DNA from 4 places in the Ammoniphilus sp. CFH 90114 genome. Region 2 is predicted to be linked to each of the others. Evidence: predicted binding sites of a transcription regulator. Region 2 holds the regulator's gene; each other region holds the start of a gene.
The links. The regulator Rex, encoded in region 2, represses fermentation and respiration genes when NADH is low (regulators of the CRP and FNR family bind a similar motif). The targets are predictions, from matches to a motif close to TTGTGAAATATTTCACAA.
Positions count from the first base shown of each region.

Region 1: a site for Rex is predicted at 3,463-3,480, ahead of EIZ39_RS14030 (anion permease). Genes of this name have one in related genera too.
Region 3: a site for Rex is predicted at 4,582-4,599, ahead of hcp (hydroxylamine reductase). Genes of this name have one in related genera too.
Region 4: a site for Rex is predicted at 2,516-2,533, ahead of nirB (nitrite reductase large subunit NirB). Genes of this name have one in related genera too.

Region 1 covers NZ_SDLI01000005.1:352,002-359,735, reverse strand. Annotated here, with positions in the region: gene EIZ39_RS14040 (succinate dehydrogenase/fumarate reductase iron-sulfur subunit) at 1-176, opposite strand, end outside; gene EIZ39_RS14035 (FAD-binding protein) at 176-1,885, opposite strand; gene EIZ39_RS14030 (anion permease) at 1,913-3,397, opposite strand; gene EIZ39_RS14025 (LysR family transcriptional regulator) at 3,887-4,753, shown strand; gene EIZ39_RS14020 (winged helix-turn-helix transcriptional regulator) at 5,127-5,549, shown strand; gene EIZ39_RS14015 (SDR family oxidoreductase) at 5,546-6,337, opposite strand; gene EIZ39_RS14005 (transporter substrate-binding domain-containing protein) at 6,980-7,734, shown strand, end outside.
Region 2 covers NZ_SDLI01000008.1:33,801-41,534, forward strand. Annotated here, with positions in the region: gene EIZ39_RS17505 (DUF3231 family protein) at 1-107, shown strand, start outside; gene groL (chaperonin GroEL) at 267-1,904, opposite strand; gene groES (co-chaperone GroES) at 1,999-2,280, opposite strand; gene tatC (twin-arginine translocase subunit TatC) at 2,572-3,339, opposite strand; gene EIZ39_RS17525 (redox-sensing transcriptional repressor Rex) at 3,332-3,979, opposite strand; gene EIZ39_RS17530 (molybdopterin-binding protein) at 4,006-4,998, opposite strand; gene EIZ39_RS17535 (MogA/MoaB family molybdenum cofactor biosynthesis protein) at 4,992-5,507, opposite strand; gene EIZ39_RS17540 (5-formyltetrahydrofolate cyclo-ligase) at 5,591-6,169, opposite strand; gene abc-f (ribosomal protection-like ABC-F family protein) at 6,256-7,734, shown strand, end outside.
Region 3 covers NZ_SDLI01000001.1:611,225-618,958, forward strand. Annotated here, with positions in the region: gene thiE (thiamine phosphate synthase) at 1-278, shown strand, start outside; FMN riboswitch at 402-547, shown strand; gene ribD (bifunctional diaminohydroxyphosphoribosylaminopyrimidine deaminase/5-amino-6-(5-phosphoribosylamino)uracil reductase RibD) at 712-1,818, shown strand; gene ribE (riboflavin synthase) at 1,819-2,460, shown strand; gene EIZ39_RS03205 (bifunctional 3,4-dihydroxy-2-butanone-4-phosphate synthase/GTP cyclohydrolase II) at 2,479-3,672, shown strand; gene ribH (6,7-dimethyl-8-ribityllumazine synthase) at 3,687-4,154, shown strand; gene EIZ39_RS03215 (hypothetical protein) at 4,286-4,489, shown strand; gene hcp (hydroxylamine reductase) at 4,658-5,953, shown strand; gene EIZ39_RS03225 (hypothetical protein) at 6,079-6,933, shown strand; gene EIZ39_RS03230 (CcdC family protein) at 6,983-7,459, opposite strand; gene EIZ39_RS03235 (hypothetical protein) at 7,641-7,734, shown strand, end outside.
Region 4 covers NZ_SDLI01000005.1:360,830-368,563, forward strand. Annotated here, with positions in the region: gene EIZ39_RS14045 (CoB--CoM heterodisulfide reductase iron-sulfur subunit B family protein) at 1-565, shown strand, start outside; gene EIZ39_RS14050 (molecular chaperone GrpE) at 592-909, shown strand; gene EIZ39_RS14055 (fumarate hydratase) at 914-2,440, shown strand; gene nirB (nitrite reductase large subunit NirB) at 2,614-5,037, shown strand; gene nirD (nitrite reductase small subunit NirD) at 5,034-5,363, shown strand; gene fdhD (formate dehydrogenase accessory sulfurtransferase FdhD) at 5,500-6,252, shown strand; gene fdnG (formate dehydrogenase-N subunit alpha) at 6,267-7,734, shown strand, end outside.

The sequences.
Region 1 (7,734 bases), on a different contig from region 2:
CTTCCACAAATCGCGTGGCGGCAAGCTGAGGTAAAGTTCAACGTGGGGTCTTGCTCCTCGCGAATTTTCGTTAAGGCCCAGAGCAAGGTTTTGCCGTTTTCGTATGGTAGATCATAGCGTTGAAGCCAGTCTTTATTTCCGTCGAAGCGTTTAATGGTAAAAGTAATTTTCCTCATTAGTACTTCCTCTCCTCCGGTTGATACTTGGTGATTCGTACGGGTAGATATTCCAGTCTGAATTGATCATTCTCCATGTAAATCAGCGTATGTTTCAGAAACTTCTGATCATTCCGTTCAGGATAATCCCCTCGCGAATGGGAACCTCGGCTTTCTTTACGATTTAAAGCCCCTATGACAACCGCCTTTGCTAGTTTCAAGAGATTGCCTACTTCTACATAGTTTATAAAGGCCATATTATATCGAACAGAAGCATCGCCAATGTAGGTGTCCTTGTATTCTTCTAGCAGTTGATCAATGACTTGTAGTGCTTCGGCCATTTCGTTTTCGGTACGGAAAATGCCCACATTGTACCACATCGTTTCAGCCATCTTATTGCGAATCTCAAAGATGTTATTTCCTGTATTCTTCTTTCTCATCGTGGCAAACTGACTCTTCCACTTCTCGACTTCAACCTCCATTTTTGTCGTCGTACCAAAGGTTCTTTTCATCGCAGATTCCCGTGCACCAAGTCCTGCGTATTTTCCGAATAAGACCACATCAGCTACAGAGTTTCCACCTAATCGATTCGCTCCGTGAATCGATACGCTTGAACATTCCCCTGCTGCATGGATCCCTTCAATAGGAGTACTGCATGTCTTAAAGTCCGTAACATGAATGCCTCCCATCATATAGTGACAGCTCGGGCGAATAGGAACCGGCTCTTTGATCAGATCTACTCCTTCAAATTCCATGGCTAGTTCTCTTACTTGCGGAAGACGTTCCATAATCTTCTTTTCTCCAAGATGACGAAGATCCATAAGAACATAAGATCCCATCTCTTCACCAAAACCGCGACCTTCTTTAATCTCCGTTTCAATGGAGCGAGATACCAAATCACGTGGTCCAAGTTCCATTTTTTCCGGAGCGTAGCGTTGCATGAAGCGCTCCCCATCCTTATTGAGGAGATAGCCACCTTCCCCTCGGCAAGCCTCAGACAAGAGGACACCCGTGGAGGCTAAACCTGTAGGATGGAACTGCACGAATTCCGGGTCCTTGAGTGGAATACCTACTTCAAAACAAGCCGCCGTCCCATCCCCTGTCATATTAATGGCATTGGTCGTTCGGCTCCAATAGATTCGGCCGAACCCTCCTGTTGCCAAAACAACGGCCTTGGCTTGGATCGGATGGATGTCCCCTGTTTTCATATCCATCGCTACGAGACCTTCTAGCTTTCCATTTTCAACAGCAAGAGAGAGAAGAAACCATTCATCTAAGAACACTACATCTTGTTTTAGACATTGCTCGTATAAAGCGTGAAGGATCACGTGACCGGTTTTATCTGCAGAATAGCATGTTCTTGGACTCGAAGCCCCCCCAAATGGGCGCTGGGCTACGTTGCCATTCTCGTCTCGGGAAAAAGGAACTCCGAAATAATCTAATTCTTTGATAATGTCCGGCATATTAGAGGTGAAGAATTCAACAGCATCCTGGTCAGCTAGAAAATCGCTTCCTTTCACCGTATCGCGGAAATGCTTTTCCGTTGAGTCGGTCGAGTCACGATTTTTCATCGCGGCATTAATCCCACCCTGCGCCGCCCCCGTATGGGAGCGGGTTGGGTAGATTTTACTGATCACAGCCACTTTAAGGTCTTCTTCCTTACTTGCATTCAGCGCAGCCATCATGCCTGCCCCTCCTGCACCTACAATCACAATATCGTATTGAAGCATGGGATAACCCCCTTCAAATTAAGTTTTCTACCAAAGTCCAATCACTTTCCACCAAAGTCCGCCCACAACTAACCAGATGATGATGTGTAAAATGGAAATTCCAAATCCTAAAGACCACCAACGATTCTGTGTGACATAACCAGCACCGAAGAACACGGGAGCAGGTCCTGTACCGTAATGAGTTGTAGAAGCAAATAAGTTACTGAAGAAAGCCAGGAGTAAGGCAGCTAACATCGCTGGTGCCCCAGCTGCTAGCATGACCGCCAAGAAAGCAGCGTACATAGCACTGATATGAGCTGTCGAACTAGCAAAGAAGTAATGCGTGTAATAGTAAACTAGAGCGAGAACAACGAGAGCTGCAACCCAAGACATTCCGCTTACAGACCCTTCCATCGTTGCACTAAACCAAGGAACCATACCTAACTTATTAAGGAACGTAGCCATCATGACCAAAGCCGCAAACCATACTAACGTGTCCCAAGCCCCTTGTTCCTTCTTAATATCATTCCAGGACAACACTTGTGTTAAGAGGAGGATGGACAACCCAATGAAAGCCGTTGTTGTCGCATCAATAGCTAACTTATCACCGAAGATCCACAAGCTTAAGATGATGAAGAACACACCCAGCATATAAAATTCTTCTTTTTTTACTGGTCCCATTTCTTTTAGCTTCTCTTCCGCCATCTTCGCTGCACCTGGAGTTTCTTTGATTTCAGGTGGATAGACCTTATAGAGGAAGTAAGGAATCACAATCAAACTGACTAATCCTGGGACAATCGCTGCCCATGCCCAACCTGTCCAAGTAATATTAATGCCGGCGACATCATTAGCCAACGTAGCAATGAGCGGATTTGCCGCCATGGCGGTCATAAACATGGCAGAGGTAACTAAGTTTCCTTGAAATGACGTCTTTAAGAGGAATGAACCTATTTTTCTTTCAGTCCCATCCTCTGGTTTAGACCCATAGGTCTCAGATAAAGAACGGATGATCGGGAAGATAATTCCTCCCGCCCGAGCTGTATTACTTGGAATAGCCGGCGCGAGGAGCAAGTCACTGACTAAGAGTGAATAAGATAAACCAAGGGTCCTTTTACCAAATCGCTTAACGAACATATAGGAGATTCTTGCTCCTAATCCAGTCTTAATGAAGCCCCGGGAAATAAAGAAGGCGATGACGATGAGCCAAATGGTGGTATTTCCAAATCCACTTAACGCATCGGATGTCGACAAGGTTCCGGTCACTGCTGTTGCCATTATTGCGGCAATGGCTACAGCTCCCATTGGAAGAGGCTTGGTGATAAAACCTATGATCGTTGCTACAAATATGGCAAATAAGTGCCAGGCTTTCTGATCTAGCCCTTCTGGTGGTGGAATAAACCAGATGATTACACCGACAGCCAACGTCAGGAGTAAAGGCAGAAGTTTTAATTCGGATTCAGATTTGGTCTTGGCAGGTTGACTCGTGTTAGTCTTTTTAGGAAGTTGAAAACTCGGTTTTGGTTTAGCAACCATCTTCACACACCTCAGCTCTTGTATTTTTTATTACAAAGGCATCTTACGGTAAATCGCGTAATTAATTGTGAAGTTTTTCACATAAATAGTTAGATCAAAATCTTGTTTCATAAATCTTTCTACACTCGTTGGCTTTATCCAACTGTCGTAGAATCTGGCAGTTTCCGCATGACATATAAGGGTCATCATAACTTAAGCATAAGTCGATACAGATTTCTTGAAGCCTCTTTTCATCCTCCCTGTGCGTTAGGTTGTTTTTTCTTGTCATGCTGTTCCCTCACTTTCATTTCTTAATTTGAGTTGTTATGGTGTTCCTTGCTACACTCTTATTCTTTCATATCGACGTGGATATCGGAAATCAATTTCCCTTATGAAGTCATTTATAACTTTTATAACTCCTTTCACAGATTGTTCATTGATTCACAAAGAGTTCTATTTAAATTATGCTACAATTTATTAAGAGTAAATAAACTGCGGGGAGAGGTTTGAATGGAACTAAGACATCTTGAATATTTCTATAAGGTAGGCAAACATAAAAACTTTACTCATGCTGCCCATGCGCTCCACGTCTCCCAGCCTACTGTTACGAATGCCGTAAATCAACTTGAAGAGGAACTTGGCGTCAAGCTGCTAATCCGGAATACGAAAAATGTATCTCTAACCCATCATGGTGAGCTGTTTCATAAAAGAGTTGAGTCGATTCTCGGTGAGATTCAAAGTTCTATTGAGGAAGTAAAAGACCGTCTCAGTAAAATTAAAATGGGTCTGCCTCCCATGATCGGGGCCCGGATTTTTCCCAGTGTTTATAAGGAGTTTAAACATTGTTTTCCCGCCATCGACATCGAAGTTATGGAAAAAGGATCTGTTTCCACCTGTGAGTTGTTGGAAACCGGTGAACTGGATTTAGGACTCATCATCTTACCTGAAGACCAAAGCTCGTTAAACGTAATCCCACTGATGGAAGAAGAAATTATGGTCTGTATGCATCCGGATCATGCCTTGGCAAAGAATAAAGAAATATGCTTCAGTCAATTAAAAGACGAGGATTTCGTAGCCTTAACCCCCGATTTCTTACACCGCAAACTCACCTTAAAAGAGTGTGAGAAGCATGGTTTTACCCCCCGCATTGTCTTTGAATCGCATGAAGTGAGCACTGCAAAAGAACTTGTGGCAAACGGTCTTGGAATCTCTCTTTTTATGAAACTCATCGTAGCAAAGCGTTCGGATATTGTTCAGATTCCATTATCCAATCAGACGAAAGTTCAGATTGGCCTCGCCTGGAAGAAGAATAAGCATCTCACAAAGAACTGTAAGCAGTTTATTGATTTTGCAGAAGCGTATTTCACCCAATTATGATGGAGCGTTACGGCCCTATACTTTAGTAGGTGTAAGCAGGAACGTAAAGGTGCGAGATGAATCTACTCATGTGATCAGAAAGGACTCCTTTTTTCGTTTTAAAAAAACAGCAGTCCTTTTCCTTTCACACGGTAGACTCTGACTAGTTTTCCTTACTATCATTCGATTGAACCAATACTCCTGCCCATGAAAGCTTTTGTAATAACACGTATTCCACTCCTTAATAGGATAATTTATACATCTAAAGTTAATATATAATACTAAGTATTTTTTTGCAACGCACATTTCAAAAATATACTACTGAGTTGATTTTCAATACTCAGTCCATCATACTATAATCTAGATGTTAAAATCCGGAAAGGAAGTTCCTACTGTGCCTAAAAATTATAATCTCCCCTGCAACATTGCCAAAACCCTAGATATTATTGGTGATCGCTGGACCCTATTAATTATTCGTGAACTACTAAAAGGTAAAACCAAATTCACCGAACTTAAAGAAGCCTTAGAGGGCCTAGCCCCTAATATCCTATCAGATCGGTTAAAATTGCTCGAAGAGGAATCAATTTTAACCTCCAACCTTTACGTCTTGCACCCACCACGTTATTCCTATGAACTCACACCAAAGGGCAAGGAGTTAAGACATATCCTGAACTCCATTGCCATTTGGGGTAATCGCTTCCTTGATGATAAATATTATTCGATCGTTCACCCTGATTGCGATCACGAGGTTGAGGTTGCTTATAAGTGCACGCACTGCAATCAAACAACACGCGAAGTTAATTTTTTGTCCAATTAAAGTCCTGGCTGTTTACCACCGTCTATTACAATCTCTGTTCCGGTCATAGAAGGGATGATATCGGATGCTAAGATTAAAGCCATGGTGGCAATTTCTTCAGGTTGTACCATCTGTCCAAGGGGGATTCCAGCATTATCCTCCTTTTTTTGTTCTTCTATCGTAATACCATTCGCTTCTGCATTCTGCTGTGCAAGCATTTCTGCACGTTCAGTAGCGGTAATTCCAGGAGAAATCGCATTAATTCTAATCCCGTAGGCTGCGAGATCTCTAGAAATTCCTTTTGTAAAATTTAAAAGCGCTGCATTTACAGTCCCTCCTGGAAGAAAGGTAGGGCTAGGCGTTCGTCCTCCTGTTCCAATTATATTGACAATCCTCCCTCTTCGTTGGGGCTTCATATGTATAGCTGTTTCCCTTACCATCTCAACATACCCTAAAAATTTAAGATTCCAGGCCTGGATAAAATCCTGTCCTTCCAAATCCCAAAAGATACCTGCACGGGCTGATCCTGCATTATTAATCAAAATATCGATATTTCCTAGTTTAGAGATCGCTTCCTCCACACTCCTCTTTGGTGCACCACAATCGGTTAAATCTTCACAAATCGAGAATATAGAACGGTCTGGGGCAATGTTTTTCAAGATGGCCACTGCTTTATCTAATTTCTCCTGATTCCTACTGATAATAACGACATTGGCCCCCTCAGCTGCAAGTGCTTTGGCACAAGCAAGTCCAATTCCAGCACTTCCACCCGTAATCACAGCGTTCTTTCCAGTTAGTCCAAGTTTCATCGTATACTCCTTTTCTAGCGAGGATTTTTCTTTCCATTGAATTAGGCTAATAGAATAATAGCAAAGTTCAGACGCTGCAGTCAAAACTTTTCGAACAGACAGAATATTCTCCGTCTTTGCCTGAAGATTTTAGCGTTCATCCATGGTTTAGAAGACGCAGTACGACGAAGTACATGGCAATTTTGTTTTGAAAAAAAATGGATAATAAGTAATGCCATCCTTCCTCTTACAGTTAAAGGGTCTGCATATTTTTCTGCACATCTAGTTAACTGACGATCACAATTGCAGTTACGCCAACCGCGTCTTCGATAGCATCGATCATGCGACCGACAGCAAGCATCTAAGCCGTCTATTGGTCTATTGGGCCCACTGCATCCTGGTCCACACCAGTTTCCATAAAAACAAGGAAAACTAAACTGTTTTACTTTGGGTATCTTGTTTGTTTTGATCATTTACTAGATCTCTACCTCCTGTTCATTCAATATATGTTCTTATAGAGTTAATGGTTTAAAAGTTCATCATTTACCCACCTGATTTCCCAGAAAATTGTTAGGTAAATAAAAATAGTTTACAAATTATTTAATTATGGTAAAATTCTCTTATCTGAATTATATTAGTATATTACATATTGGAGGTTCCCCTATGAAAAAGAAAAGTACTCTACTGATTAAAGGCATGTTGGCTTTATCCTTATTTGCTGGTGGTTACTTGACAGCGCTTTCGTCTCCTGCTGTCGAAGCATCGAAAGCTCCATCTACGGTTCAAGTCGTCGCAGATGGCAAATCAATCCCAGGCGCTGTAGTTGATGGTACTACCTTCGTTTCAGCAAGAGCCATTGGAGAAGCATTAGGTCGGGTTGTTTCTTGGAATCCGGAAGAGAACACAGTAAATATAGAGTCTCGTTTAGACGCTATCATCAAGAGAGGCTATATTCGTGTAGGAACGGCTGGAGATTACAAACCGTTTACGTACCTTAATCCAAAAACAGGAGAATATGAGGGATACGATATCGACGCAGCCAAAAAGATGGCAAAAGATTTAGGAGTAGAGGTAAAGTTTGTTCAGACTTCCTGGCCAACACTAATGAGTGACTTACTAGCCGATAAGTTTGATATTGCTATGGGCGGAATTACAAGGAATGTGGCCCGTCAGAAAACGGCTCAACTCACACATCCATATATCGAATTTGGTAAATCTCCTCTCATTCGTTTAGAAGACAAGGAGAAGTTTAAGAGTCTAGCAGACATTGATCAACCCCATGTAAGAATCGGAGTAAACCCTGGCGGAACCAACAAAGTATTTGTTGATGCTAATTTCAAAAAGGCTCAAGTTACGGTAGTCGAAAATAATTTAGATATTCCTGGACTAGTTGCAGAGGGCAAGTATGATGTTATGAT
Region 2 (7,734 bases):
CTATGTTTGCCAGATTCCAAGTGATGAAATTAACCTGGGCGTTAACAATGAAGCAACTACTTCAAAAGCGCGAATGGATCAGTATCCCACCCTACATTAACAAATAACAACTGCCTACATAATGTGGTAAGAGTACGGATTCATGTGCCTCCAGTATTACATAGACAATGAAAAAAGAGGCCCTTCACAAGTTTACTCAACTCGTGGAGAACCTCTACTTTTTTATCGTTAGGTCTAAACCCTTATTAATTCAGGGGTTCAGGGCATTACATCATGCCGCCCATGCCACCCATTCCGCCCATGCCGCCCATATCAGGCATTCCAGCACCTTTTTCTTCAGGCTTGTCGGCGATTACAGCTTCAGTTGTTAAGAACATAGCTGCAACGGATGCTGCATTTTGAAGAGCGGAACGAGTAACCTTAGCAGGGTCAACGATACCCGCATCGATCATGTTTACCCACTCACCTGTTGCTGCATTGATTCCAGTTCCAACTGGCTCATTCTTTAAGCGCTCAACGATAACGGAACCTTCCAAACCAGCATTGCTAGCGATAATACGAACTGGTTCTTCAAGTGCACGAAGTACGATGCGAGCACCAGTTGCTTCGTCTCCTTCTACTTGAACAGCTTCTACAGCTTTAACCACGTTGATCAAGGCAGTACCACCACCGGATACGATACCTTCTTCAACAGCAGCACGAGTTGCGTTAAGAGCATCTTCAATGCGAAGCTTCTTCTCTTTAAGCTCAGTTTCAGTAGCAGCACCAACTTTAATAACCGCTACACCGCCAGCTAATTTAGCCAAGCGCTCTTGAAGCTTTTCTTTATCGAAATCAGAAGTAGTCGTTTCTACTTGTGCACGGATTTGCTTCACGCGAGCTTCGATGTTAGCTTTATCTCCAGCACCTTCAACGATTGTAGTGTTTTCTTTAGAAACAACTACACGTCCTGCAGTACCAAGATGTTGGATCGTTGCAGCCTTAAGGTCTAAACCAAGATCTTCTGTGATTACTTGACCGCCAGTTAATACCGCGATATCTTCAAGCATAGCCTTACGACGATCTCCAAATCCAGGAGCCTTAACTGCTACAGCAGTGAAAGTTCCACGAAGCTTATTCACTACTAGAGTTGCAAGAGCTTCCCCTTCTAGATCTTCAGAGATGATCAACAACGGCTTGCCTTGTTGTACAACTTTCTCTAGTACTGGTAAAATTTCTTGAATGCTAGAGATCTTCTTATCTGTGATCAAGATGTAAGGATTCTCAAGAACAGCTTCCATCTTGTCAGTGTCAGTGATCATGTAAGGAGATACGTATCCGCGGTCAAATTGCATACCTTCAACCACATCTAGTTCAGTATTGAATCCTTTGGACTCTTCTACTGTGATAACGCCTTCCTTACCTACCTTTTCCATAGCTTCTGCAATCAACGTACCGATTTCGTCATCAGCAGCAGAGATCGCAGCAACTTGTGCAATGGATTCTTTCGTTTCAACAGTTTTAGAGATATTCTTAATCTCTTCAACCGCTGCACGAACAGCCTTTTCGATACCCTTGCGGATAACCATTGGGTTAGCTCCGGAAGTAACGTTTTTCAAACCTTCACGGATCATAGCTTGAGCCAATACCGTTGCCGTTGTTGTACCGTCACCCGCTACGTCGTTTGTCTTCGTAGCTACTTCTTTAACTAATTGAGCACCCATGTTTTCGAATGCATCTTCTAGTTCGATTTCCTTTGCAATGGTAACACCATCGTTTGTGATAAGAGGAGATCCAAACTTCTTCTCAAGAACTACGTTACGGCCTTTTGGTCCTAGAGTTACTTTAACCGCATTAGCTAGAGTATCCACACCACGAAGCATAGCGCGGCGAGCTTCTTCACTAAATCTAATATCCTTTGCCATTTAAAGATGCCTCCTTCTAATTCATATATGTAAACCCGAGATTTATTTACGAAGGGACGAGTCCAGTTGGACCTTATAGTCCCAATGAACTCAATTATTGTAAGATAGCAAGAATGTCGCTTTCACGCATGATCAACAATTCTTTGTCACCGAATTTCACTTCAGTACCAGCGTACTTAGAGAAGATAACTTTGTCGCCTTCTTTCACTTCAAGGGCAACGCGCTCTCCGTTCTCAATACGTCCAGAACCTACAGCTACAACGCGGCCCTCTTGAGGCTTTTCCTTTGCTGTGTCTGGTAGAACGATCCCACTTGCTGTTGTCTCTTCCTTAGCAATTGCTTCGATAACCACGCGATCACCTAATGGTCTTAACACTGTGAAACACCCTCCTTAAGGACATTTGCGTTTTATTAGCACTCATTCAACTTGAGTGCTAACACATTTATTATAATAGTCATTTTTCCCCAACTTTGCAAGCCCCTAAATCACTTTTTTTATTAAAAATTTGTAAATATATGTATGAACTACAGATTTACCCTTTCCATTTTGTCCCAAGGTGAGGCTAAGCATACCAAGGGTCATATGTGGAGAGTATTTTATCGATTTTAGTGAATCCTGAAGGGACGCAACCCAATCCATCACAAAAAAGAGGAGATCACTCTCCTCTTAATCGTCTGTTTTAATAATCGCAAATTCTTCTTCCCATTCCTTGTCTCTTTCCTTCTGTTTGCGATAGACGAATCCGGATAGCCAGATACTAATCTCATAAAGCGCAATGAGCGGGATGGAGACAAGAATATTGGATATAAAGTCTGGTGGGGTAACTAAAGCTGCGATGGTGACAAAGATCAATATAGAATACTTGCGGAACTTCTTAAGAATCATCGGGTTGACCACCCGAATCGTGGTCAAAAACAAAATGACGACTGGGAGTTCAAAAAGCAAGCTGACAGGAAGAATTAAGTTAAACATGAACTGGAAATATTGCGTTAGCCCGTAGGTTTCTTCTGCCCCCAAAGCAAACGTGAAGTTGGACATAAACCCAATAATCATAGGAAGTAAGATATAATAGCCGAAGCTTAAGCCCAACAGCAGTAAGATAATGGCAAAAGGAATATAAATCAGCAAGGCCCTCTGCTCCACTTGGGTAAGTCCTGGAGACATAAATCGCCACACATGAAATAAAATAACAGGCAACGTCAGTATAACAGCAATGATAAAGGCCACTTGCATATAGATCCGCAGAGCATCCGAGAACCCAAATACATGCCACGAAATGTTAGACGCAGCTGGATCATTCTTTAAATGTTCTACAAGGGTTGGTGCTACGACAAAACCTATGATCATAAACAAGATAAAAAAGGAAATAACCCAAATAAGCCTTTTTCTTAGCTCAGATAGGTGATCCACCATTGACATTTCTTTATCATTCATTTTCTTCTACGACCACCGGTTCATTTTTTTTCAAAAAGTAGACAAGCGACTGCAACTCAACGCTAAGATCGATATAATGAATTTTTATATCCTCGGGTACTTGCAATCTAGTCGGGGTAAAATTTAGGATTCCCTTAATTCCAGATTTCACAAGTTGATCCGTAACATCTTGCGCTGCATGTACCGGCACGGTAAGGATAGCAACTAATGCATCCTCCTCTTCCACTACACTTACAAAATCATTCAAAGGATAAATCGGGATTCCATTTATCTTTTGTCCAACCTTCGATGGATCATTATCAAACGCGGCAACTATCATCGCGTTATTTTTTAAGAAGTCATACTGAAGGAGAGCGGTACCTAAATTTCCCACTCCCACGAGGATAACATGGGTTGTTTCATCCTGCTTCAAGAACTCTCTTAGAAATTGAATTAAATACTCTACATCATACCCATAACCTTTTCTCCCTAACGCTCCTAAATAGGAAAGATCTCGACGTATTGTTGCTGGATCAATATTCAGCGACCGGCTGAGCTCTGCTGAAGAAACCCTAGTAATACCCAATGAGGAAAGCCCGTGAAGATATCGAAAATATATGGGAAGTCTCTTCGCTGTTACTTTAGGTATAGCTTGTTCCATGAGCTCACCTCCTCATCGTCAATTTACTAACACGAATGAAATCCTCCGTAGCCCATGGAGGTAATATCTTTGGCTGTGATCTTCTCTCCCGCAAGAATTCTAGGCAAGAACACATCAAAGGAAGTATGCGGATCATGCATTACGCATCCTGGTAGTCCCATGATCGGAATATCCCCGTAATAGGCCATCAGCAGCATAGAGCCTGGAAGCATAGGGGTTCCGTAGCGGACCACTTCAGCTCCTACCCCTTTGATTGCGCCAGGTGTACGATCGTCAGGATCCACCGACATTCCTCCAGTCACGAGGATCAAGTCAACCTTTTTATCGATAAAGTACCTTATCTCATTCTGAATCTGCTCGGCATCATCATTCGCAAGTCTTTGCTCTATTACTTCAGAGCCGAAAGCCTTAAGCTTCGCCCGGATGACAGGACCAAACTTGTCCTGAATTCTTCCGGTATAAACCTCACTTCCCGTTGTTACGACCCCCACCCTCATAGGCTTAAAGGGCTTCACGGAGAGAGCAGATTGTTCTGCTAATCGTTCAACTGCCAGAATCTTGCCTTCCTCAATAATCAATGGGATGGGCCGAACACCAGCCAAGGATTGACCCGGTTGGACCACTTGATTATCTACTAAGGTAGATAAAGAGATTCCTTCTAGTTCATTGACCTGGTGAACAATATCTGCTCGAACCTTGAGCAAACCATGTATCTTGGATTTAAGTGTCACTTTTCCTTCGACTGGCTCTGTTAAGAGGATTTCGCCCCCCGCTAGTGCCTTCGCCATTCTTTCCGCTCCCTCATTCTCATGAAGGTAGCCAACAGGTATGTCCATGATATAAATATGTCTTTTTCCGATGTCTAACAATAGAGGTATATCTTCTGGTGTGATTTCATGCCCCGCCTTAAATGCTCTTCCTTTAAACTCACCTGGGAGAATACGAGTCAAGTCATGACCGAGTCTCATTCCCACAGCTTGTTCAACTGGCACTTCTATCAAGTACGAAGATTTCACCACTTTTCCTCCCTTGTAATAGATCCAACCCCCACATTCCCATGAATGATATTAATCGCATGTGGAATCTGGTCGCATATAGCTGTAAAACACTCTTCCACTCCCTTAGGGTTGCCAGGAAAGTTCACAATTAGGGTGTTGCCTCGTGTACCTGAAATCGCACGAGTGAGCATCGCACGACGAGAATTCGCAAGAGATGCCCTTCTCATCTCTTCCGCTAGTCCTGGAACATGGCGATCGATAACCCCTTCTGTAGCTTCAGGAGTCACATCCTCCGGACTAAGTCCCGTTCCACCAACGGTTAAAAGTAAATCCACTCTTTCTCTATCCGTTAGCTCAATCATAGTCTCCTTCAGCATCTCGATGCTATCGGGAACAGTGCGATGAATATGTATCTCACTATCTAAGTGCTTCTTTAGCAACTCAATTAGCTTTTCTACGCTATCGTTTTCTCTTTCTCCTCGATAAATCGAATTGCTCGCTGTGACAACACCAATTTTATATACAGACATGAAAATCCTCCTAGTTGAAAGATAAATAAGTCTCAGTTCAGTAACAAGAGTCCATCTATATTGTACATGATTTCACAACGTAATTAAAACGAATTTATACAGTCAATCCATCCCTCGTCCGTAACAATGGTTTCCATCCGGAAGTCATGGTCATCCATTGGAATGGATTCTACGATTTGTTCTACAAAACAAGGTGCGATCATCCTTGGCAGTTTAGGAAGCTTTGACAAAAAACGATCATAGTAGCCCCCTCCATACCCAAGTCTTCCACCATTATGGTCAAAAGCTACACCTGGCATAATAATAAGATCTATTTTCTCTAGATTCGCTGTCGGTGATATTTCGGGGTCAGGCTCTAAGATGCCATAGATTCCCGGAACTAAGGTTTCCCATCCCCTAAACAGGTAAGGAACCATTTCTTTTTTTTCTACAAACGTCTTCGGAATAACGACTTCTTTTCCCTCTTGCAAGGCCGTCGATAACAGCTCACGAATATCCACTTCATCCCCAAAAGGGACAAAGGAAAACAAAGTTTTTGCTTCTTTATAGCTTTGGTTATCTAATATTTGACGAACAATTTGCTCAGACTTTTTCTTTCTTATACTGCTCTCTATCTGACTTCTCTTGGATAGTATTTGCTTTCTTAACCATTTTTTGCTCACTATGTTCATCTTCCTCCCTTCCCCGTCACCTTTCGCATAAGGAATGTGGTAAACTAAAGAATGTATATTAATACGAGGTGACATCCATGATTTTATTACAAGCAGTTGACATTTCCAAATCGTTTGCTGCAGAACCCATACTCAGCGGAATAAACCTGCAGATTCAAACCGGCGAGAGAATTGGACTTGTCGGAGTTAATGGAGCAGGAAAATCTACACTTCTAAAGATTATTACTGGGCAATTCCTTCCAGATACCGGAGATATTCGTAAAGGTAAAGATGTTCAACTAGGATACCTCGCTCAAGACAGTGGACTAGAATCCGTCAAAACCATATGGGACGAGATGATTTCTGTCTTCTCTTCTTTGCGTAATATGGAAAACGACCTTCGTGCTCTCGAAAGCAAGATGGGCGATCCGATGCCAGAGAAAGATTATGAACAACTCTTAAGCCAATACTCTTCTCTCTCCGAGCGCTTTAAGGAGCTTGGCGGCTACCAATATGAGGCGAATATCCGAAGCATTCTTCATGGTTTAAGATTCTACGAAGAAGACTACCAGACCTTGATCTCCTCTCTCAGCGGTGGTCAGAAGACTCGGTTAGCCTTGTGCAAATTGCTTTTAACAACTCCAGACATTCTCGTATTGGACGAGCCGACCAACTACTTAGATATCGAAACTTTAACTTGGTTGGAAAGGTATCTGCACAACTACACGGGTGCCGTTCTCGTAGTATCCCATGACCGCTACTTCCTAGATGCCCTGGTTACGGTGATCTATGAGATTGAGCGGACGGAATGTAGAAGATTTGTTGGGAATTACTCCAAGTATCTTGATCTAAAAGCAGAAGATATCGAGCGGCAATTAGCGATGTTTGAGAAGCAACAATCCGAGATTAATCGCCTTGAAGACTTCATTGCCCGCAACATTGCCCGAGCCTCAACAACCAAGAGAGCCCAAAGCAGGAGAAAAATGCTCGATAAGATTGATAGAGTGAACCGTCCGATCACGGCGGACAAGCGAGTCTCCTTTTCCTTTGATATCGACCGGGTAAGTGGAAACGAAGTGTTAAAAATCAAAGATTTATCTGTAGGCTATAAGGACAAAAAGCTCAGCTCTGGGCTCACCTTCCAGTTAGACCGGGGAGAGCGTATCGCTTTACTCGGCCCGAATGGGATAGGAAAATCTACTCTTTTAAAGACCGTAGTCGGTGAATTGCAGCCTTTAGCTGGTTCTATCTCTCTTGGCTCTAATGTATCTATAGGATACTATGACCAGGAGCAAAAAGAACTGAATCTTGACAAAACCGTTCTACATGAGCTCTGGGATGATTACCCTCAGATGCTTGAGAAGGATATTCGTACGGTGCTAGGCAACTTTTTATTCAGTGGCGATGATGTGCTGAAGAAAATATCTTCCTTAAGCGGCGGAGAAAAAGCAAGAGTCAGCCTAGCTAAGCTCATGCTTCAGAACTCTAACTTTCTCATTCTCGATGAGCCAACCAACCACTTAGACATTTACAGTAAAGAAGTGCTAGAGAATGCCTTAGAGGACTACCCTGGTACT
Region 3 (7,734 bases), on a different contig from region 2:
CAGATTATTTAGGTGTCGGAGCCATATATCCTACATTTTCGAAAAGTGATGCAGGTGACGCGGTATCGCCATCCTTAATTCAGGACATCCGACATTTTAGCGATCTACCTATCGTGGGCATTGGCGGCATCCAATTGGGAAGAGCCACCCCTGTTATTGTTGCTGGAGGGAATGCCGTGGCTGTGATCTCGGCCATTTGCCAAGCTCCTTCGCCGGTAGAGGCTGCTAGAAAACTTCAAGTTGAGGTCAGAGAAGCAAAACAAAGGGTAACAGATTAATGGCATTTATATCGCAAATAGTAGCTCAAGATGGTCATAAACCAGTAGTTGGTACTATTCCAAAAATAATCCTTTTACTTTCTAGAAGCAATTTGATAAAATTGGGATAATTTAAAAGTTCATAGATTCCTTCGGGGCCGGGTGCAATTCCCGACCGGCGGTGATGGGTAGTGTACCCTTAGTCCGTGAGCCGAGACCTGTAACAAGGTTGACGCTGATTCGGTGAAATTCCGAAACCGACAGTATAGTCTGGATGGGAGAAGGAGATGGAAAAGAGGCAGGGGAAGACTGTGCTTATTTAGGTATGCCAGAGTCTTAAACTTTTTGCTTTTTTTAACTTTCATTTTGAATGTGAGCCCTGGGAGTAGTCTAACTATTTCCAGGGCTTTCTTTTTTTATTGAGTTTTACAAGCATGTTTAGGGTTAGGAGCGGATGGACTTGTTGAATACTCACGATTACTTTATGGATATTGCTCTTGGGTGGGCTCGTTCAGCCAAAGGACAAACAGCCCCGAATCCAATGGTAGGAGCAGTAGTAGTTAAGGATGGGGAAATTGTAGGTATGGGTGCCCATCTAAAAGCAGGCGAACCACACGCGGAGATTCATGCGTTGGCCATGGCGTCGAACAAGGCTAGAGGAGCAACCATCTATGTCACTCTTGAGCCGTGTTCCCATTATGGAAGAACTCCTCCTTGTGCAGAAGCTCTAATCCGTGCGGGAGTATCTAGAGTTGTTGTAGCTATGCTTGATCCTAATCCGCTCGTCGCCGGACGAGGTGTACAACTGCTTGAAGATGCGGGAATAGAGGTAATCAGCGGCATTCGTGAAAGGGAGTCCCGTAGATTAAATGAGGTTTTCATCAAATATATTACAACGGGGCGTCCGTTTGTAACCATGAAGACGGCTAATACACTAGATGGGAAAGTGGCAACCGAGATAGGAAGCAGTCGCTGGATTACAGGAGAAAAGGCAAGAATCGATGTGCATCGTTTGCGCCATGAGTATCAGGGAATTCTAGTAGGTGTTAACACGGTAATCAAGGATAATCCTGTATTAACTACCCGGCTCCCCGAAGGTGGAAGGAATCCCATTCGGATTATTCTAGATTCAACGCTTAGAATTCCCCTTGAATCCAATATCGTTCAAGATCACCAAGCTCCAACTTGGATCTATACCACGCGTGCGGCAGATGAAAGAAAGACTTCTCAATTAAAGGAAATGGGTGTTGAGGTTTTTGCTGTTTCGAGCGGGGGACAAGTGGATGTACTGGATGTGCTCTCCCATCTCGGAGAACAGCAGGTTTCCTCCGTGCTAGTTGAGGGAGGAAGTGAGGTGAACGGATCGTTCTTAAAAGCAAAAGCGATAGATAAAGTAATCACATATCTTGCTCCAAAGCTGGTAGGAGGCCGCCACGCTCCCACGTCTTTCGGTGGAGAGGGAATCCTCCAAATGAATGAAGCGATCCAATTAAGAGACCTTGAGGTCGAGATAATAGGAGAAGATATTCGTATCGAAGGTTATCCAGAATGGGGGGATTAGATGTTTACTGGAATCATTGAAGAACTAGGGGTCATCCAAGGCATCAAGCGTGGAGGAGAATGGATGGTTCTTACAATTGGGGCATCCATTGTGCTTAAGGATGTTCAATTAGGTGACAGTATTGCTGTCAATGGTGTATGTCTTACCGTGACCTCATTTTCCTCTCGAGAATTTACTGTCGATGTCATGCCGGAGACTTTTCATAAGACAAGCCTATCTGATATTCAAGTGGGGAGCAAAGTCAACTTAGAAAGAGCCATGGCTGCAGGCGGACGGTTTGGAGGGCATTTTGTTTCGGGGCATGTAGACGGAACAGGGAAAATCGTATCGAAGACCAGCTACGGAAATGCGGTCCTGTTTGAAATTAAAGCTCCTGAACAACTTTTGCATTATATGATACCTAAAGGTTCCGTGACCATTGATGGGATCAGCCTAACCATTTTGGATGTGTCCTCTGACAGATTCAGTGTGTCTATTATCCCACACACCCTTGAGATGACCATTCTGCAACACAAGGGAATGGGTGCTACCGTTAACTTGGAGTGTGACATGATAGGAAAATACATTGAAAAGTTTATCACGACCCGCAAGCCAACTTCCAAATTGACGGAAGCTTTCTTGTCGGAACACGGATTTATGTAGAAAAGGGGAGAAGAGGATATGTTTCATAAGATTGAAGAAGCCATTCATGATCTAATTCAAGGCAAACCCATTATTGTAGTAGATGATGAGGATCGTGAAAATGAGGGAGATTTTGTAGCCCTGTCCGCAAAAGCAACTCCAGAAGTCATCAACTTTATGATTACTCATGGACGGGGACTTGTTTGTGTACCCATTACAGAGGAAAGGGCGAGCGAGCTCAAGCTTGAACCGATGGTGTTCAATAACACGGACGCACACGCTACAGCCTTCACCGTTTCAGTTGACTCCTTTGATACGACGACAGGCATTTCTGCACATGAACGTTCCCAAACCATTATGGATTTGATCAACCCAAGCATTAAACCTAATCATTTTCGCAGACCAGGTCATATCTTCCCCCTCGTAGCGAAAAAGGGAGGAGTTCTGCGTCGAGCGGGACATACGGAAGCAGCTGTAGATTTGGCCCGATTATGTGGATCCTATCCTTCAGGAGTGATTTGCGAAATAATAAATGAAGATGGAACAATGTCTCGCGTTCCTGATTTATTAAAAATTGCCGAGCAATTTGATCTTAAAATTATAACGATAGAAGACTTAATTAAATATAGAACCAACAAGGAAAAGCTCGTCCAACGTGAGGTAGAGGTAAACATGCCAACCGATTTTGGAACCTTCCGAGCGATCGCTTATACCAATGAAGTGGATCAAAAAGAACACGTAGCCTTAGTAAAAGGTACGATTGATCCGAATGATCCGGTTCTGGTAAGGGTGCACTCCGAGTGTCTAACCGGTGATGTGTTCCATTCTCATCGATGCGATTGTGGGCCTCAGTTGGCAGCGGCCTTGTCACAAATTGAGGCGGAAGGAAAGGGAATCCTTCTTTATATGCGTCAAGAAGGCCGGGGCATTGGTCTAATTAACAAACTTAAGGCATATAAGCTGCAAGAACAAGGACTAGATACGGTCGAAGCGAATGAACAGCTAGGGTTTGCAGCCGATTTACGAGAATATGGTATTGGGGCTCAGATCTTAAAGGACCTAGGAGTCGGTAAAATCAAATTATTGACCAATAATCCTCGGAAAATTACAGGAATTTCAGGTCATGATCTTGAGGTTGTTGAAAGAGTACCGATTCAAATGAAGGCCAATGTAAGTAATGAGCGATATTTAAATACCAAGAAAGATAAACTTGGACATTTATTAAACTTATAAAAGGGGATAGAATCATGGCAAAAGTATACGAAGGTAAATTGGTTGGTACCGGGTTAAAATTTGGAATTGTAGTAGGACGATTCAACGAATTCATCACTTCGAAATTGTTGAGCGGTGCTCTTGATGCCCTTAACCGACACGGGGTAGATGAAAATGATGTGGAAGTTGCCTGGGTGCCTGGAGCATTTGAGATTCCTATGATCGCAAAAAAGATGGCCGAAAGCGGAAAATATGACGCCGTCATTACTTTAGGTACAGTCATTAGGGGAGCTACTCCTCACTTTGACTTTGTCTGTAATGAAGCCGCAAAGGGAGTAGCCGCTATTGCATTACAGACTGGGGTTCCAACCATCTTCGGTGTTCTTACGACAGATACCATCGAACAGGCAATTGAACGTGCGGGTACGAAAGCAGGTAATAAAGGGTGGGAGTCTGCTGCAGTAGCTATCGAAATGGCAAATCTAACAAGACAATTTTCTTAGAACATGAAAAAAGCATTCATAGCCACAAGCTATGGATGTTTTTTTTTTGCAAAGAAGAATAAAAGGGATTGAATTTTTATAAATTATAATGTATATTTAAAACAACCAAGGGATGAAATGAGGGGAAGTTAATGAAGATGGAATTACTAGAAAATAAAAATGAACTTCAATCGCAGCAAGAGAGTGAACTGTTGCGCAAGTCCCTAATTGAGGCCACGGAAACAATTGAATTTATGGTAAACTCCCTTATGTGGAGTGCTGAATATAAGGTTTTAGCTCAATCGAAAGAGAAGCTATGGAAGTTAAAACAAGTCTTGGCCCACTTAGATGCTTAAATTTCTAGGAAGCGGAATTCCCGCTTCTTTTTTGTTTTTTGTTTTTGGAAATGGAAATCATGCGGACATTAAATTCTGATCATAATGTGAATTTGTGAGATATGTCACAACCTGCTCTTACCCTTCTTGTTAAGATAGAGTCAGTTCAAATGACGAGGAGGAAAATTGATGTTCTGTTATCAATGTGAGCAAACACCATCTGGAGGCTGTAAGGTTATTGGCGTATGTGGTAAGAATGAAGATATTGCAAGTCTACAGGATACGATGATCTTTGCCCTCAAGGGGATTGCTGCTTATGCTACACATGCTCGCCAATTAGGTTATTCAGATCCAGAGGTGGATGCGACAACACATGAAGCATTATATATGACGCTAACCAATTCAAATTTTAATATGCAAGAACATATTGATATGGCAATGAAGGTCGGCCGGGCCGCTGTGAAAGTGATGGATCTTCTCGACCGTGCTCATACGTCTAGATTGGGAATTCCTCAGCCTGTAACCATCTCCCAAAATAAAGTAGAGGGAAAAGCTATCGTTGTTACAGGACATAATCTATTTGCTTTAGAAGAGCTTCTCAAGCAAACAGAGGGTAAAGGGATTAACATCTATACACATTCCGAAATGCTCCCAGCCCATGGATACCCAGCCTTGAAAAAATATGCTCACTTAAAAGGAAATATTGGGAAGGCCTGGTTCGATCAGCGCCGATTATTCGAACAATTCCCAGGAGCCATATTGGCCACTACAAACTGCGTAATGCCAATCAAGGGAACGTATGCTGATCGCTTCTTCTCCTACGAAGTAGCCGGCCTGGAAGGGGTTGCTAAAATTCAAGGGGAAGATTTTAGCCCGCTTATTGAAAAAGCTCTTTCCCTTCCAGATGCCAACATGGAGTCTGATCAAACTTTGACTACAGGGTACCACCATGAAACCGTACTTGGATTAGCACCAGAGATCATTGATGCGGTTAAGGCAGGTAAGATTAAGCGCTTCTTTGTTATCGCTGGATGTGACGCTCCAGGAAAAGGTGGAGAGTATTATCGTGAGCTAGCCACTTCTCTTCCTAATGACACGGTTATTCTTACTACATCCTGTGGAAAATTCCGCTTTAATGATGTGGACTACGGAACAGTTGGAGACACTGGAATTCCACGCTATATTGACTTAGGTCAATGTAATAACTCGGGATCCACGGTGAAAATTGCTATGGCACTCGCTGATGCCTTTGGCTGTGAAGTAAATGAACTGCCTGTAAGTATTGTGTTATCATGGTTTGAGCAAAAGGCTGTTGCTATTCTATTAGGTCTCTTCAGTTTAGGAATCAAAGACATTCGCATTGGTCCAAAGCCGCCAGAATTCATTACGCCTGGGGTTCTAAATATTCTTCAGCAAGCATTCAATCTGAAGTTGATTGGTGTTGCACAAGAGGATATGGAAGATATGTTATCCTTGTCACACTAATAGGAAAGATAAGAGGCTGTCACAAGAAGGGTGTATTACCTTTTTAGTGATGGCCTCTTTTTACCTTCACCCCCATAAACTCCCTCTTCCTTGCGAATCAAAGAGACAGGAGGGAGAATGATAACATGAAATTAAATAAAATAGCCTATATGTCCATTGGAGCCTTATTTGCCATAATCTTATCGTTTAGCATCATTAGCTTAGCAGATAATCAGGATCAAAAAACAGAAGGGAAGAATGAACAACCAGAAGTAACAGAAGAGAAAAAGGGAAATATAGAAGGAAAAATCTCTTATTTAGATCAGGCATCAGGGACTTTCATGGTGTTTGATGGGAAGCAAAAGCATGACTTCAGTTTAACGTCTGAAACTCAAGTGATGATAAACGAAGTGAGAACAGATTCCAGTCAACTACGATTAGATGATGATGTAAAGATCATGTTAAATTCTAACGGGGATGTACGATATATATTAATCAACCGTACTGTACAGGAACCTAACCAACCAGAACCAGAGGTAACCACCGCTTCTATTCCGGAATCTAAGCCTGTTCAAGCACCATCTACCTTAGCTGTTCCGGCTTCCAACTTACCAGCTAAGGAGCTAGAGCTTCAAGAGTTAAAAGTTGAACTCCATCAAGGGGCTCAAAAAATCAAGCTAGAATGGAAAGAAGATAAGGCCGAATTAGAATGGAAAACCGGGAAGGGAGAGGTAAAGCTCAAGGGATCAGAAGCCCAGGCGTTTTTGGATGAATGGTTTACCTCCTTAAATTTAGGGGAGGGAGCAAAGGAAAAGGAAACGATAGCTCTGATTGCCAAGTCATTCAAAATAGATAGTGGAAAACCTTACACTGCGACCATTGAATGGAAAAGGGGAGGGCAAGAAGGAAAATGGACGGTCGAACCCAAAGACTGGGCAAAAGGGAAAAAATCAAAAGATCAATCCCATGATGACGATGATGATAACGATAATGACGACTAATACACAAAACTCCAGCTAACTCATGTAGCTGGAGTTTTGTGTCTTGGAGTTAGCCTATTGGCGAGCTCTTCTTTCGTGTTTCTAAGAGCTGTTTATATTTATAAGCCATTGCCACTCGCCATGGAAAGATCATGCCTACTGCAAGGATATAGAATAAACCTCCTGCTTCGTAGAAGCTAACATATTCCTCCAGATAAAACCTCATGCCTAGTCTTAAGAGGAACAATCCCATTAAGATAAACATAAAAGATCTAGAACGCTTTAGAAAGATATCTGAACCATTGATCTCAAATTTAGAAGTAAGGATCAAGGGAATGGAGAGCAGCATACCAATAAGTAAGGATTCCACTGCATACAAGAACTGAACGTGCATGGGCGGAAACAGAAACATAATAAAACCCGTGCTCATAAAAATAGGTGGTAGGATAATACGCTTTAGTGATGTGGGCTGTTGATCACGCTTGATTCTTGCAAACATAACAATGAACATCATTAGAATACTTAGAAGGGTAGCCATAATGGTCATGAGAATGCTTTCCTTTCAAACAACCTGAATGCTTATGATTATAACAAAAAAATGAGGAAGAGAAAATTTCAGTATAAAACTGTAATCTAAGTGAATTTGTCCCATAGATGTCGGAATCCTTAACGTGATCGTCTCATATATATAGAGTAGGTTCAACTCTATTTATAAGGAGGCTGAAATCATGTTTTGTAAAGTCGTATGTTCAAACCAAATCGCTTTCCAGGAAATCTGTGATCATCTTACTTGCTTGAATATACTTTATTTAGCTGAAGCGC
Region 4 (7,734 bases), on a different contig from region 2:
ACAAGCGAATCTAGAGTATAGAGGAACAAGTGAAGTGACCCATCTTCTCTGGGCGTTGATTAGAGACTACGGGTTAGAGAATTTGCGAAAAAAAGTGAAAAGACCTCTGACGGGATTGAAGGTAGCGAATTTCTATGGATGTCATATTGTCCGACCACCGAAGATCATGGGATTCGAGAATCATATGAACCCTCAATCCATGGAGATGGTAGCAGAAGTCCTAGGAGCTGAATCGGTAGAGTTTGACCAACGTCTAGCCTGCTGTGGATTCCATGCCGTATTTCCAGCGGAAAAAGAGGTGATGGGCATGACCCGGATCAATTGCTTGTCTCCAAAAGCAGCAGGAGCGGATTGCCTGGTTACCCCTTGTCCGTTGTGCCAGATGCAATTGGATATGTATCAACCTGACGCTCAAAAGGGTTGCGATGAAAACATCACCATGCCGATCTTACATTTGCCTCAGCTGATTGGACTGGCCCTAGGGTTTGAACCGGAAGAGCTAGCTATTAACCGACATATTATGGATGCCATACCAACATTAAAGAAAACACTGACATTCGCTTAATAGATCTCGGGAGGGTGGTGCTCTAAGTGAAGTTCACGTACCGAAAATACCAGAAGCGAGCCAAGCTAGTAGGCTTAGCGGGAGGGGAGGTGCTCTGGCTGCTCAACGAGCATGATGAATGGATTCATGATGTGTATGAAGAAAGTGATATTCATCATGGAGTGATATATTCCCTTCACCAATCTTTTCACCCGAAATCCACCTCGATTACAGGTTATTTTAAGGACACGGACACAGGCTGTTGGATTAAAGTTGAGAAAGGAGCGGCTGCATTAAAGGCTACGGTTGGTTGGATGGAAAGTTTAGAAGAACTCATTCAGGCAGATTCTCTTGAAAGGGGTTGAGGAGTTGAAACAGTTACAGGAAAGTATCTATCAATTAATTGTAGAGACATCAACAAATTTACCGCCAGACGTTCGTCGAGCTATGCTTAAGGCCAAGCAAAGGGAACAAGAAGGAACAAGATCAGCTCTTGCTTTATCCACAATTGTAGGTAATATCCATACTGCGGAAGTGAACCAGTCACCAATTTGTCAAGATACAGGTATGCCGACATTTGAAATCAAAACACCAGCAGGTTCGAACCAAGTGGAAATGAAGAAAATCATCAAGGAAGCTATAGCTTTAGCAACCAAAAATGGGAAATTACGTCCGAACTCTGTAGATTCGATAAGCGGAGAGAATAGTGGGGACAACCTGGGTCCGGGAACGCCAGTCTTTCACTTTGAACAATGGGATCAGGATAAAATCGAGGTCAAGCTTATCTTAAAAGGCGGTGGATGTGAAAATAAGAATATCCAATACAGCTTGCCTTGCGAGTTAGAAGGATTAGGTAAGGCTGGTCGGGACTTAGAAGGTATTCGTAAATGCATTCTTCATAGTGTTTATCAAGCTCAAGGGCAAGGGTGTTCGGCTGGATTCATCGGGGTTGGTATCGGGGGAGATCGGACTTCAGGGTATGCATTGGCAAAAGAACAATTGTTTCGAAAAGTGGATGATTTAAATCCGGATCCCACTCTAGCTGAATTAGAAACCTACGTGATGGAAACAGCCAACCAGTTGGGAATCGGTACCATGGGTTTTGGTGGAGAAGCAACGTTGTTGGGGTGTAAAGTGGGCGTCATGAATCGCTTGCCTGCAAGTTTCTTCGTTTCTGTTGCCTATAATTGCTGGGCATTCCGTCGTCAAGGTGTGACCCTTAATCCCGAGACAGGAGAGATTCGAGAGTGGCTATATAAGGATGAAGAAGTTCATATGGCGAGCTCAGACCAAGAGCAAGAGCAAGGGAAAGACGTTGTGGTGCTTGAAGCTCCGATCACAGAAGAACAAATTCGTTCCTTGAAGGTAGGAGATGTCGTCGTCATCAATGGACTCATCCATACGGGGCGCGACGCCTTGCATAGTTACCTCATGAATCATGATTGTGCAACAGATCTAGACGGTGGAGTGATCTACCATTGTGGACCTGTGATGCTCAAGGATGATGAGGGAGAATGGCATGTGAAAGCCGCTGGACCTACTACAAGTATTCGTGAGGAGCCTTATCAGGCTGATATTATCAAAAAGTTTGGTATTCGTGCCGTGATCGGTAAAGGAGGCATGGGACCAAAGACATTAGCCGGTCTTCAAGAGCATGGAGCCGTTTACCTCAATGGAATTGGAGGAGCAGCGCAATACTACGCCAATTGCATTGAAAAAGTGGAGGGAGTAGACTATCTTGAATTTGGAATTCCAGAAGCCATGTGGCACCTTAAGGTGAAGGGCTTCAAGGCCATTGTTACGATGGACTCTCACGGAAATAGCTTACATGCTGACGTAGCCAAAAGCTCCTTTGATAAACTAGCCGAGTTTAAAGAACCGGTGTTCATAAAATAGTAACTCGGTAAGGGGAGCCCACAAGCTAGGCTCCCTTTTGTTTATGATTTTGACAATCTAGTGAATAAGCCACTTTTGTGATGTTTTTCACAAGTTATTCTGTTAACCTCAAGTATACTTCAATCAACAAGAGAAAATCCGTTGTACAAATCGCAACAGATGGAGGAGACATCATGAGCAAGAAAAAATTAGTGATGATTGGCAATGGAATGGCAGGTGTTCGAACGATTGAGGAAATTCTTAAGGTGAATGGTCAACTTTATGATATAACGATTTTTGGGAAAGAGCCTTATCCGAATTACAATCGAATCCAGTTGTCCCATGTACTACAAGGGGATATGACGATAGAAAGCATCGTGATGAATGATTGGGACTGGTACAGTGATCGAGGGATTGAACTATATACGGGCGAAGCCATTAGAACAATAAACACGACCCAAAAGCTGGTTTACTCGGACAACCGAATCGTCTCTTATGATGAATTAATTATCGCCACGGGTTCATCCCCTTTCATTCTACCGATTCCAGGTGCAGATAAACAGGGAGTAATTGGTTTTCGCGACATAGCCGATTGTCTTCAGATGATGGAAACGTCTAAGACGGCGAAGCGAGCTGTGGTGATTGGAGGAGGACTCCTTGGGCTTGAAGCGGCGAAAGGGCTATTGAGTCTAGGTATGGAAGTGGATGTTGTTCATCTCATGGATTACTTGATGGAAAAGCAATTAGACGAAGTGGCTGCAAGAATGCTTCAAATGGAACTTGAAAGTCATGAAATGAAATTTCATATGAGTAAGGAAGCAGTAGAAATTGTTGGAGATGAGCGGGTTACTAGTATTTATTTTCGGGATGGAAGCGTATTGCCAGCAGATCTTGTGGTGATGGCAACTGGGATTGTACCTAATGTTGATCTAGCCAAAGCAAGCGGTCTACAAGTGAATCGAGGAATCGTCATCAACAATTTTATGGAGACGAGCCTTCCTCATGTGTATGCCGTAGGAGAGTGTGCAGAGCACCTTGGAACCCTGTATGGCCTAGTGGCTCCGCTGTATGAACAAGCCCAAGTATTGGCGAAAAAGCTTTCCGGAGAAAGTCCGGATCCCTATGTTGGGTCTATTGTAGGAGCGCAGTTGAAGATATCTGACGTTGATTTGTTTTCTGCAAGGGAAATCAAGGAAAGTCCGGAAACGAGAACGATTAAAGTTCATGACGAATGGAATGGAATCTATAAAAAAGTGATTCTAAGAGATCAATGCATTACGGGAATTGTGTTATACGGGGATACGAGTGACAGTAATCGTTTATTCGGAATGATGATGCGAAAAGAGGACGTATCCGGTAAAACCACGATCTCCTTTTTCAATGAGCGGGGAGGTGTGGAGAGCTTCCAAGATGTCTCCTCCATGCCTGCTGATGAGGTCGTATGCGGCTGTAATGGGATCAATAAAGGCATGATTGTTGAGGCTGTGCAATCCCGTGGGCTGACCAGCGTGGAGGAGATCGGAGGGTGTACGAATGCAGGACGCTCTTGCGGCCGATGCAAGCCGCTGATCCAGAACATCCTCGAGCATACATTAGGTGGCTCCTTTGAACCAGCTGATCTCAAACCTACCTTATGCAGCTGCACCTCCTGGAGCAGAGATGAAGTCGTGGCAGGCATTCGTGAAAAGGGACTTACTTCGGTCAAAGAGGTCATGTTGGTCCTTGGTTGGAAGAACGAGGAAGGGTGCACAAAGTGTCGTCCAGCCCTGAACTATTATCTAGGTATGATTTACCCTGATTATCAGGATGACCGCGATTCGCGGTTGGTTAACGAAAAGCTTCATGCCAATATCCAAAAGGATGGAACCTACTCCGTTATTCCAAGAATGTATGGTGGTGTGACCACGGCGAATGACTTGCGGAAAATTGCCGACGTTGCAGACAAGTATCAGGTACCCTTGGTGAAATTAACGGGTGGGCAGCGAATTGGCTTATTCGGACTTAAGAAAGAAGAGCTTCCTCAAGTCTGGTCTGATTTGGAGATGCCTTCAGGTTACGCCTACGGGAAGACCCTACGAACCGTAAAAACTTGCGTAGGTAAAACCTTCTGCCGTTTTGGTACACAAGATTCCATGGGACTTGGAATCGAATTAGAAAAACGATTTGAGCGCTTAGATACACCACACAAAGTGAAAATGGGCGTGTCTGGATGTCCTCGCAACTGCACAGAGGCCGGTATTAAAGATATTGGGTTTGTTGGAGTAGACGGAGGTTGGGAAATTTACGTCGCGGGGAACGGTGGAACAGACTTACGTGCTGGGGAGTTTTTAGCCAAAGTTAAGACCGAAGAAGAGGCGTTGGAACTTACAGGAGCCTATTTACAATATTATCGTGAGACCGCTCTTTATCTGGAACGCACTTCGAAGTGGATGGAGCGTATAGATCTCAAGCAGGTTCAGGAGCACCTAGCAGATCCAACTACTTGTAGAGAACTCAATGATCGGCTCGAGCAAACCTTGGCTCGATATGTTGATCCTTGGGGACAGACTTTAGAGGAATCCAGCCTTCAAGATCATTACTATAGTCACCGCAATGTAAACGTGGAGGTAACCCGATGAAAACAACCATAGCTCGTATCCAAGTTGCTGAATATAGTCAGCTCCCTGAACGAATGGGACAGGCCATTACCGTAGGTCAGTGGGAAATCGCTTTGTTTCGTCTAACGAATGGAGAAGTGAGAGCTATTGAAAACAGAAGTCCACATCCCAAAGGCGGCGTACTTTCTGAAGGGCTTGTCAGTGGAGAGTTCGTCTATTGTCCTTTATATGACTGGAAAATATCCCTTCGTGACGGAACCGTACAGGCACCTCATAAAGGTTTAGTAAAAACCTTTCCTATTGAGATCGAAGGGGATCGCATCTTTATCAGAATGGAAATGGCTTAGCCACAGATATCAACATGGATGGTATTTCCAGTTTGTAAAGTGAGGTTTTTCACTGCCTTCGAAATCTTAAAACGGTAAGCTTTATTTATCAACAAAATATTTAACCTAGACCAGGGGAAAGCGAGGTGTTTCCCAAGTGAATAAATATTGTCCGGAAGAGTATCCGTTCACCTTGATGGTGAATGAAAAGGAGATTGCAACCTTTCAACTTACGAAAGCTGATTTAGAAGATTGGGCGATCGGTTATCTCTATTCTGAAGGAATGATTCAATCCATAGATGATGTTGATAGTTTACTAATCAAGGAAGAACAAGGGTCAATACAGGTGACCACAGGACCCGGATTTGATGTAGAAAAGTTCTTAGAGAAGCGAAGACATTTTACAGCAGGTTGTGGAAAAGGGGTAACCTTCTTTTCGATGACAGATGTCAAGCAGTTCAAGAAAGTCAAAAACAAAGCTAGAGTCCCGCTTTCGTACTTATTAAAAAAGAGAAATGAATTCGCGCAACGATGTGAGATGTATCTCGAGACCGGAGGCATGCATGGAGCTTGTCTCATTGACTCCAATGGGAACCTTACCATTCGGGAGGACATTGGGCGCCACAATGCGGTAGATAAGGCGATTGGGTGCGCGGTTCGTAATCGATGGAAAGCAGAAGACTTAATCCTTCTAACGACAGGACGCATTTCATATGAAATGCTAGCGAAAGCAGCAAGATTTGGCTTTGGCATCGTTGGTTCACGAACAGCAGCAACGAAACAAGCTGTTCAGCTTGCCAAATTTCTACAGATTGAGGTGGTGGGTTATCTCCGCGGTCGTATGACGTTAATTTACAGTTCATGCGGTAGAGTGGTAGACGATCTATCGGAAAAGCAAGGGATCATGTAAAAGGAGGAAGAGTGATGCCTGATCTAACCAGACGACAGTTTCTGAAATTATCTGGGGCAACCGCGCTTACGTTAGCCGTGGTGGAGCTAGGTTTTAACTCCAAGGAAGCTCAAGCAAAAACAAGACAACTTAAGATAGCAGAGACAAAAGTGACACCGACGATATGTCCTTATTGTGCCGTAGGATGCGGGATTCTTGTGCATACCCGGGACCATGATGTTGTATTTACCGAGGGAGATCCGGATCATCCGATTAATCAAGGATCATTGTGCAGCAAAGGAACGACGATTCGCCAGTTATACACTTCCGATCAAAGGGTGAAGAAACCGTTGTATCGTGCACCTGGAAGCGATCGATGGGAAGAAAAAGACTGGGATTGGATGCTGGATCGTATTGCTGAGAAAATCCAGAAGACTAGAGATAACACCTTTGTGGAAAAGGAAAATGGGATTCTTGTTAATAAAACAGAGGCGATAGCAAGTCTAGGTGGAGCCGCCCTAGATAATGAAGAATGTTACTTACTAGTTAAAATGATGAGAGGGCTTGGACTGACGTATATCGAACACCAAGCGCGCCTCTGACACAGCTCTACGGTTGCCGGTCTGGCACCTACCTTTGGACGTGGAGCAATGACGAATCACTGGAATGACCTGCAATATACGGACTGTGCCCTCATTATCGGGGCTAATCCAGCTGAGAATCATCCGATTAGTTTCAAGTGGCTACTGAAAGCAAAACAAAACGGAGGGAAGATTATTTCGGTCGATCCTCGCTTTACCCGAACGTCGAGTCAAGCGGATCTCTATGCCCCCCTACGTTCCGGTACGGATATTCCGTTCATGGGAGGACTTATTCATTACGCATTAGAGAATGGGCTGTATCACAAAGAATATGTTGTGAACTATACGAACGCTTCTTTTCTTGTTCATGATGACTTTGATTTTAAGGATGGATTGTTCACTGGATATGATGAGTCTAATCGAAAATATGATCAAAGTACTTGGACGTTCCAGAGAGATGAAAATGGAGACATCCTGAGGGACGAAAGCTTAACGAACCCAAGAACCGTGTTTCAATTAATGAAAAAACATTACTCCCGCTATGATATAGATACCGTTTGTACGGTCACGGGTACACCTAAAGATCAATATCTCGATATTGCCAAGACCTTCTTGGGAACAAGCGCCGTGGATCGTACGGGAACCATTCTCTATGCTATGGGAACGACCCAACACACGGTCGGGACTCAGAATGTCCGAGTGTATGCGATACTTCAATTGCTGCTTGGAAACGTAGGAAGACCTGGCGGTGGCGTGAATGCGCTGCGTGGCGAATCCAATGTCCAGGGATCTACTGATTTTGCCTTGTTATATGGAGATCTACCAGGTTACTTGGGGGCCCCGACGGCAACAGAGAAACATGCTACATTACAGGCCTATCTAGAAAATGAGACTCCGAAAACGGGATATTGGTCTAACAAAC